Regions from separate parts of the Terrabacter sp. NPDC000476 genome, predicted to be linked through region 2. Evidence: riboswitches for the same ligand, from Rfam matches in the RefSeq annotation. Region 2 holds a riboswitch; the other holds the start of a gene.
What was found. A riboswitch is a leader RNA that binds a small molecule or an ion and turns the genes downstream of it on or off. The one in region 2 is predicted to bind cyclic di-AMP.
Positions count from the first base shown of each region.

Region 1 (4,731 bases), on a different contig from region 2:
AGCACGCCCTGGATGTTGTGCGCGGGCGAGACGCGGATGCCGACGCGGTCGGCGCCGATGGCCTCAGCCACGGCCTTGGTGATCTCGATCGTCAGGCGGGCGCGGTTCTCGGGCGAGCCCCCGTAGGCGTCGGTGCGCTGGTTGCTGCTCGGTGCGAGGAACTGGTGCGGCAGGTAGCCGTTGGCCGCGTGCACCTCGACGCCGTCGAGCCCGGCGGCGACGGCCTGGCGGGCGGCGTGCACGAACTCCGCCACGAGCGCGGGGATCTCCTCGGTCTCGAGGGCGCGCGGGACGACATACGGCTGCTGGCCGTTCGCGGTCACGATCTCGCCCGGCGCGGCGATGGCGCTCGGGGCGACGCTCTCGAGCCCGCCCTTGTTGTCGGGGTGCGCGATGCGGCCGGCGTGCATGAGCTGGACGACGACGTGGCCGCCACCCGCGTGCACGGCGTCGGCGACGAGGCGCCAGCCGGCGACCTGCTCGTCGGAGTGCATGCCGGGGGTGTCGAGGTAGCCCTGGCCGACGGCGCTGGGCTGGGTGCCCTCGGTGATGATGAGGCCCGCGCTCGCGCGCTGGCCGTAGTACTCGGCGTTGAGCTCGGTGGGCGCCTGGCCCTCACCGGCGCGGTTGCGCGTCAGCGGTGCCATGACGAAACGCTGGGGGAGGTCCCAGCGGCCGATGCGGATGCTCTCGAAGGCCGTGGACACTGGCCTGCTCCTCACTGTCGCGGACGACGGTCGTGCGGGGTGGTCACTCACGTGATGGGGCCCACCGGACTGGTAGAGCCTTCAACCACCTACCCGAAAGACAAGTCCGACCCGTCGCCGCGCATTCCTCGGGGCCCGTGTGGTGCGCGCCACGCCGCCGTATGCCGGGTGCCTGGGACCGCGTCCGCGTGCGCCCGGGTGGGTCCCGCCGCACCGGGGCACGACGAAGGGGAGGACGCCGGTGGCATCCTCCCCTTCGTGGAACGCGTGAGACCGGTCAGGACGCGCGGGACCGCGTCAGACCGTGCGGGTCACGGTGCGTAGATGTAGCGCATGCCGCCCTGGTCGGTCAGCGTGCGGGTGTTGTAGTTGTACGGGCCGGCGAGGGCGTTCATCTCGACGATGGTCACCTCGTTGCCGTTGACGGCGGTCACCCAGCCGACGTGGCCCACGCTCGAGGAGCCGTGGACGCCGGGCTGCATGACGAGGATCGAGCGCGCGCGCGGCGTGCCGCTCACGGTGTAGCCGGCGCTCGCGGCGCCCGAGGCCCAGGCCATGGCGTTGCCGGTCCAGCCGCCGGGGTAGTAGCCCTCGGACTGGTACCACTTGTTGAGGGCGCCCCACGTGCACTGGCCACGGGTGGCCCAGTTGCGCGAGGAGTGCGAGCCCGAGGAGGCGCTCGGCGTGTAGTCGTTGCTGCTCGACTTCGACGACGACGTGCTCTGCGTCAGGCTGCGACGCGTCAGGTCGCGCGAGGCGCGCTGGGCGGCCTTGCGCTCGGCAGCGGCCTTCTTGGCGGCCTTCTCAGCCTTGGCGGCCGCGCGCTGCTCCTTGACCTGCACGTCCTCGATCACGCGCACCTTGGTGGGCGTGCGCTTGGCGATCGCCTGCTGCACGGCCGGCGCGAAGCCGATCTTCGACAGGGCGCTCGGCGCGGTGGTCGTGCTGGCGGCCGCGGTGGCCGGGCCGACCGCGGCCGGGGCTGCCTCGACGCCGGCGGCGGCGACCGCGCCGTTGGCCGCCGAGACGGTGTCGGCGCTCGCGGGGTTCGCGAAGGTGGCGACGAGCCCACCGGTCGCGGCGACGACGGCCGCGCCCTTCATGGCCGGCTGGGCCGACTCGCGGGCGAGGAGCTTGAGTTCGTTGAGGGGATTGTGACGGCCCGGCGCCCGGTGGCGCCCGCGGGTGGTCTCGTGGTTCACGGGTTCTACCTCTCCGCGCCTACGAAGTTAGCTGTCGGGTTCGGGCGGAAAGGTGCCCGGTCCGTGGCCGGGGAGCGAGCGAGTCGCGACCCGGTGGAAAGACTTCACCCCAAGGACGTCCGAAGTCGTTGCGCCGGACGCCCGGAGAAACGTGTGGTTCCTCCGCTCCTGTCACAAGGTCTGTGCTCTCCCGGAAGGCGGTGACAGGACTAGGCGGTCCGCCTCACGAGAGTCCGACCGGTGGCCGGACTCCCGGAACTGTAGACGAATCAACTGGCAAAAGTCACGCCAAGGTAACGGTGTCGCGCCGTGCTCAGCCGTGAATGTCGGCTTTGAGGCACTTGACCAGCCCTTTACCGTTGCCAGGGCCGGTCTGGATTGAGACGCACGTCACAGCGTCCGCTGCGTCCACGGCGTGGGACGGCGCGTCAGGCGCCCGAGGTGAGGTGGCCGAAGACGACGACGTTGTCGCGGTACTCGTTGCGCGCGTCGGTCGGGCCGCCGCACGTGACGAGCCGGATCTCCGAACGCGTGAAGTCGCCCTTGTAGACGGCCTCCGTCGGGAAGCTCGACTTGCGGTAGCTCTGCACCCGGTCGACCGTGAAGGTCAGGTGCGTGCCGTCCTTGCGCGACACCTTGACGACGTCGCCGACCTCGACCTTGCGGAGCTCGGCGAAGATGCCGGGAACGCCCGACGGGGTGTCGACGTGGGCCGCGACGACCGCCGGCCCGAGCTGGCCCGGGGTGGGTCCGCCGTCGTAGAGCCCGACCTCCTGGGCGGTCCCGGGCACCGAGATGGTCCCGTCGCCCTGCACGTGCAACGGCACGAAGTCGCTCGAGCGCACCCCGATCGACGGGATCTCGATCGAGGTGAGGGCGGACGCCTCGAGGAAGGGCCCGATGCCGGTCCCGTCCGCCGGTGTCCCGCCCGCCGGTGTCCCGCCCTGACCGGGGGACGCCGACGGGCCGGAGGTCTGCGTGCCCGGCGTGCGGGTCGTGCTCTCGGTCGTCGGAGTGCTCTGGGCCGTCGGAGTGCTCTGGGTCGGGCCCGTCGTCGTGCTGGCCGTCGGGACGCCGGCCGCCGCGGGCTGCGGCGGGCCGGACGTCCCGCGGAGCCCGAGCACCAGCGCGACGACCCCGACGACGAGCAGGATCACGGTCGCTGCGGCCGCCACCCCGGCCGCACCACGGAAGGTGGTGCGGCGGGGCGTCGGTTCGGTGAGCTCAGGCATGGTGGATCCGGCCGATCAGGCGCGCGACCGCGCGCGACGGGCCGCGAAGGCGCCGGAGCCGAGGGCCGCGACGAGCGCGCCGCCACCGACGAGCAGGAGCGCGTCGTTCGTACCGCCGCTCTTCAGGGTGTCGGTCGGCAGGCCGCCACCGGTGTGCATGCCGCCGGCCGGGGCCACGCGCAGGGCGCCGCAGAGGGCCGGGTCGGTGGCCTCGGTGGGCAGCTTCGGGTCGAGGTCGCTCTTGGTGGCGCCGGAGTACTTGCCGTCCTTGTTGTGGTCGACGCCGTGGATGACGACGACGGACTGGCCGGCCGAGATGGCCGTCGCGACGGCGTCGGAGACCTTGATGCTGCCGCGCTGGTAGGTCAGCTTGCCGCCGGGCGCGGTGTCGAAGCGGTCGATCGCGAGGCCCGACTTGGGGCTCGTGTCGCCGGTCTTCGTCAGCGAGACGACGATGTCGCCGTAGGCCGGTCCGCCCTCGGTGGTGTTGAGGTGGCCGTCGCCGTTCTTGTCGTCGGACAGGACCGGGCACTCGTGGCGGGCCTCGGCCCCGAAGTGGATGTGGGCCGCGTGCGGGTTGTCGGGCAGCAGGCCGTTCGCCGCCATCGTCACGGTGATCCGGTTGCCGTCGACCTCGACCATGGCGGTGCCGCTGCCGGCGACGTCGCTGCCCGCGACGGGCTTGAGGTTGGCGCTGACCCAGGCGTCGGCCGCGAAGGCCGGCCCGATGCTGAGGGCCATGGCGGCGCCGGCCGCGAGGGTGGCGCCGGCGATCCGAGTGGTGGTGGTGCGCATCTGTTCTTCCTCCTTGACGAGGAGACAAGAGCCGTCCATCGCTGCTTCAGACGGGGTCGTCGTCGACCGTCTCCGGCGTGGGGTTCGCCGCCGCTGCACGGCTGGATTGGGGTTCCACCGAAAAAAGTTCGCGGTGGCGCACCATCGCGTCGCCGATCGGGCTTCACTGGGAGGTGTCGGGACCACCGGCGTCCCCGTGCACCACCGAGACCGAGGAGCGCCACCGTGCTCGAGAGCTCCCACGCGTTCAGCGGCTTCTCCGTCGACGACGTCGACGCGGCCCGCACCTTCTATGCCGACACGCTCGGCCTCACCGTCACCGAGGCGAACGGCATGCTGACGCTGCACCTCGCGGCCGAGGGCGGCGAGCGGCCCGTGCTCGTCTACCCGAAGCCGAACCACGTCCCGGCGAGCTTCACGATCCTCAACTTCCCCGTCGACGACGTCGCGGCGACCGTCGGCGAGCTGACCGGGCGCGGCGTCGTCTTCGAGCGCTACGAGGGCACGCCGATGGAGACCGATGCGCAGGGCGTGTTCCGCAAGGGTGGGCCGCTCATCGCCTGGTTCACCGACCCGGCAGGCAACGTCCTGTCGGTCATCGAGAGCGCACCCGCCGGCTCGGACGAGGGCTGAGCCCTCAGGAGGCCGCCTCGTCGGCCTCTGCGGCAGCGCGGGCCCGTCGGCGCTCGAGGCACAGCTCGGTGATCTCGCCGATCAGCTCGAGCGGGACCGGCCGGCTGATCGGGAAGCGCACCGTGTCCTTGGACCGGCGGTAGGGCCCGATCGCCTCCTCGA
Region 1 is NZ_JBEPDF010000002.1:750,317-755,047, forward strand. Features, by position in the region: gene ABT295_RS15925 (alkene reductase) at 1-707, opposite strand, end outside; gene ABT295_RS15930 (CHAP domain-containing protein) at 1,019-1,909, opposite strand; cyclic di-AMP (ydaO/yuaA leader) riboswitch at 1,914-2,106, opposite strand; gene ABT295_RS15935 (sortase domain-containing protein) at 2,338-3,141, opposite strand; gene ABT295_RS15940 (CHRD domain-containing protein) at 3,157-3,936, opposite strand; gene ABT295_RS15945 (VOC family protein) at 4,162-4,569, shown strand; gene ABT295_RS15950 (iron chaperone) at 4,574-4,731, opposite strand, start outside.
Region 1: linked by a shared signal. The riboswitch ahead of ABT295_RS15930 (CHAP domain-containing protein) and the one ahead of ABT295_RS17790 (glycosyl hydrolase) in region 2 are both predicted to bind cyclic di-AMP.

Region 2 (4,731 bases):
CCACGACGGTCAACAAGTCCGACCGTGAGGTCATGTGGTCGATCGCCTTCGGGCAGTCGTGACCACCGGTGCCGGGGGGTGCCCGCCCAGGCGGGCGCTCCCCGGCACCTCTTCTCCGTGAACAGCACCAGACGTCGGGGGGACGCAGCATGAGAGCTCAGCGAGTCACACGTCGGTCGGCCGTCGCCTCGGCCCTGGTCCCGGTGGCGGCACTCGCGCTGCTCACCGGGTGCAGCAGCACGGCGGGCGACGCCGTGGCCGCAGCCGGCGGCCCGGCGTCGTCCACACCGGCAGGCACGCCCGTGGCCGCTGGCACGACCGCGACCGGGCGGCCGGACGGTGCGGCGTCGGCCACCGAGCCGGCGCCGTCGTCGGCCCCGGCCACGCGACCGGGCACGAGGCCGACGGCACCTGCCACCCCGGCGCCGACCAAGCCGGTGGCGGGCCCGGGGGTGGCTGCGGCCGGTGACCAGACCTCGGTGCTGAACCGCTTGCCGGGCAGCGCGTCGTCGTCCTGCGCGACCGTGGGCACGCAGACGGACGTCCGCTCCGGATCGCTGGCGGTCGGCAACTTCGCGCAGGCCCGGGCCGCCGTCGCCAAGGGCGCGGTCAACGGCGCCGAGGTCAGCTTCTACGTCGTGCCCGCCGACGGTGCCGCGATGCCCGGCGTCCGGCTCAAGGCGACGTCGCCGACCGGGGCCGTGCGGACCGTGTCCTCGACCCAGGTCGAGCAGGCCGACACGTGGTACTACTACCGCGTCGCGCTCCCGGTGCGCGACCGCGGCAGCTGGCGCCTGGAGTTCACCGCGGGCGCCGACACGGGCTGCTACCGCGTCACGTTCTGAGCGGCCGCCGACAGGCCCTGCCGCACGAGCGGCAGGGCCTGTCGGCGTCCGACGACGCGACCGGCCCCGTGCACTCGGAGGGAGCGCGCGGGGCCGGAGCCGGATTCGCCCGTCAGTAGGCGAAGTTGACGTTCTTCAGCAGCGACCCGTAAGCGGAGTACTCGGCCGAGGTGCTGAGGTTCCACACGCAGTCGAGGTTGTTCTTGTTCGTCGGCGGGTGGTTGAAGTAGTACGCGGCCGCGAACCAGCTCTCGTTCGCGATGAGGTAGTTCTTCGCGTTCGTGAGCCACGTGGCGCGTCGGGAGTCCTTCGTGACCCCAAACTCGGGGAGCGCCACGAGCTTGCCGTGCGCCTTGCCGAAGGCGAGGAGGGGGCTGATGATCGTGCTCAGCTCGACCCACTTGCCCCGGCCCTCGCCGCACGTGTACCAGTTGTAGGCGTCGGCACCGATGACGTCGACGTAGGCGTCGCCCGGGTACCACTTGCCGGCATACATCCGGTCGGACGTGCTGGTGCGGAACGACCAGTCGGTCAGCTGGAGCACGAAGCGCGCGTTCGTGACGCCCTGCTGGCGGAAGATCGTCACGACGCGGGCGTAGGCCGCCTTGAAGTCGGTCGCCGTGCCGAGGCCGGTCTTCGAGGTGAGCTCGGGCTCGTGGCTGTAGGCGAAGAGGGTGAGGCTGCCGCGCGACTTGATCGTCGTCGCCCAGCGCACGATGTTGTTGTAGATCGCCGTGCCGGGCTTGGCCGCGGCGACGGTCTTCCAGTTCGACGAGCTGTTCGCGGTCAGCATCCGGCCCGTGGGCACGCTGCCCTCGAAGTTGCCGTAGCCGTGGACGCCGACGGTCGTCCCGGTCTTGCTGGCGAGGGTGGCCGTGTCGCCGACGGCGCCGGCGTAGATCTTGCCGCCGGGCAGCGCGGTCGCCGTGGCGGCCTGCGCCGGCACGGCGAGGGTGGCCACGAGGGAGCCGGCCGCGGCGAGGCCGAGGGCGGCGACGGTGAACCGGTGGGGGGATCTGCGCGCGGGCAGGGCGAAGCGAGGGGTGGTGCGCATGTCTGCTCCAGGTCTCCTAGGCTGCCGACCGGGTTAGCTGACGGGTTCGGGCCGGATGGCGCCCTACAGGAGCAGGCTCCTGATTCACCCCGAGGGAACGGTGGGTCCCCGGCTCCCGGGAGGCCTCGAGGGCTCCGGGATTAGGCGATGTGTGTGAAGGCGAACGGAACCCTAGCGGACCCCTGCACACGGGGACAGGTCACGACAGGTCCGATGGGAACGGGCAGATGGCAGCAATCCGGACGATCCGGTCAGCGCCCCGCGACCGGCGGGAGGGGCCGTCCTGAGCACGCGGCCGTGCTCAGGAGCGGGGTCCCCGAAGGCTGGGAGCAGATGTGACGCGGATCACACCGTTTTCCCGTCATAGCGGTCTCAGAGGGCCGCGTCGCCCGCTTCCGTGACGCGCGACCGGGTCCCGGTGCCGGCCTCCGAGGTGGCCCCGGGTGCCCTGTCGGGCACGGCGCTCGAGCGCTGCGCGAGCCGGCCGGAGAAGGCGGGCAGGCCGTGGCGGCGCCGGGCGGCGAACCACACCGGGGGCCCGATGAGCAGCGCGAGGAGCAGGACGATCCCCGTGGCCGTGTTGGGCACCCCGAGCAGCTTGAGGGCCGAGGCGAGCAGCACGAAGGCCAGCGCCCGGCGCACGAGCCCGCCCGGGGCACGCGCCGAGAGCTGGGCGCCGATCCAGACGCCGGGGATCGAGCCGAGCAGGAGCGACAGCGTCAGGTCGAGGTGGAAGTCGCCGAGCAGCATGTGCCCGACGGCGGCGGAGGCCACGAGCGGCACCGCCTGGAGCAGGTCGGTCCCGACGAGCTCGCTCGCCTTGAGGGTGGGGTAGATCGCCATGAGGGCGATGATGATGAGCGAACCGGACCCGACGGAGGTCATGCCGACGACGATGCCGCCGACCGCTCCCACGAGCACGGTCTGCCAGATGCGGACCGTCACGGTGGGCGGCCCGGGCGGCAGGGGCGCGGCGCGGCCGTCGAGGCGGCGCGCCCGCTCGAGCAGGCGCAGGTAGGCCCGCACGATGAGGCCGGCCGAGGCCAGCAGCAGGGCCACCCCGAGGGCGACCTGCAGCCAGTGCTGCGCGGCGGCGCCGGAGCCGAGGCGGTTGAGGATCAGCACGCCGACGAAGGCGCTCGGGATCGACCCGATGCAGAGCCACTTGACGAGGGAGAGGTTCACCGTGCCGCGCCGCAGGTGCACCATCGACCCGACGGGCTTCATCACCGCGGCCGCGACGAGGTCGCTCGAGACGGCCGTGAGCGGCGGCACCCCGAAGAAGAGCACGAGCATCGGCGTCATGAGGGCGCCACCGCCCATGCCGGTGAGGCCGACGATGATGCCGATGCCGAGCGAGGCGATGGTGAGCAGCGGGTCGAGGGTCATGCGAGCCACCCTCCGTCGCGCAGGTGCCCGAGGATCTGCTCGAGGGACTCCTCGAGGGTGCTCCCCGTCGTGTCCACGACGAGGTCGGCGTCGACCGGGGCCTCGTAGGGCGACGAGATGCCGGTGAACTCCGGCAGCGACCCGGCCCGGGCCTGGGCGTAGAGGCCCTTGCGGTCGCGCTGCTCGCAGACCTCGAGCGGGGTGGCGACGTGCACGAGGACGAAGTCGCCGACCTCGCAGACCATCCGGCGGACCTCGGCGCGGGTCTGCGCGAACGGTGCGATGGGCGCGCAGACGGCCATCCCGCCGTGCCGGGCCACCTCGGCGGCCACGAAACCGATGCGCAGCACGTTGGCGTCACGCCCGGCGCGGTCGAAGCCGAGCCCGGACGACAGCAGCCGGCGCACGAGGTCGCCGTCGAGGAGGCTGACGCTGCGCACGCCCTCGCTCTCGATGCGCTGGACGAGGGCGGAGGCGAGCGTCGACTTGCCCGACCCGGAGAGGCCCGTGAGCAGGACGACGACGCCGCGCCGGGTGCGCGGCGGGCGCCACCGGTGCAGCACGGTGCGGACGGCTGGGTCGAGGCCCACGGGTTCGAGCCCGCGGTCGAGCGCGGCCCCGGCCTCGAGCCACGCCCGGTCGGTGTGGGCGAGCACGCGGACCGGTGCGCCGGCAGAGCGTGCCACGGCCGCGACGAGGGCGGCGTCGCTGTCGGCGTCGCGCCACCAGATCGGGGCGTCGACGACCGTGACGTCGGGGTGGGTCGCGCTCGTCGCGAGGAGCGCCGCCCTCAGCACGGCGGCCGGGATGCCTTGGGGCGTCGGCGAGCTCGGCGCGAGCACGACGACCGGCCCGGTCACCTCGTCGGCGAGCGGCGGCCGCTGGGCCACCACGAGAGTTGCGCCGGGACGCAGCCAGTCGGCGGCCGTCGCGGTCGGTGCCGTCGGGTCGGTCACGAGCTCACCGCGCACCGTCAGCCGCCCACCGCCGTCGACGTCCCCGCCGCGACCCGGCTCGGCACGACCCAGCTCGGGCCGCTCCAGCTCGGCCAGCGGCAGGCACGTCGCGTCGGTGAGCACGAGGCGTCCGCTGTCGACCAGCGGCGCGAGCGCGACGTCGCCGTCCGCCACCTCGATCGTGACGCAGGGCGCCCCGGCCGGGGTCGACGGGTCGGCCGTGCGGCCGCCGGCCGCGTCGGCGCCGAGCCCGACCCGGCCGCCGAGCAGGCGCCAGGGAAGTCGCACGCCGTGGCGCACCAGTCCCAGGTCCGCCGCGGCCGCCCCCTCGACGACGATCCGTGGAGCCGTCGTCCGAACGGCAGCAGTCAACGATGTCAACGTCTTTCCTCCCCCTTTGCGCCCACCCGCGTGACCAGCCTGCCATGCGGGGGGAGTCGCCGGAGGTGGAATGCGCGATGCCGGGGTCCGAGGCGCTGTGGCCTCG
Region 2 is NZ_JBEPDF010000003.1:384,804-389,534, forward strand. Features, by position in the region: gene ABT295_RS17775 (PKD domain-containing protein) at 1-62, shown strand, start outside; gene ABT295_RS17780 (hypothetical protein) at 158-532, opposite strand; gene ABT295_RS17785 (hypothetical protein) at 525-845, shown strand; gene ABT295_RS17790 (glycosyl hydrolase) at 958-1,899, opposite strand; cyclic di-AMP (ydaO/yuaA leader) riboswitch at 1,906-2,056, opposite strand; gene ABT295_RS17795 (sulfite exporter TauE/SafE family protein) at 2,272-3,288, opposite strand; gene cysC (adenylyl-sulfate kinase) at 3,285-4,616, opposite strand.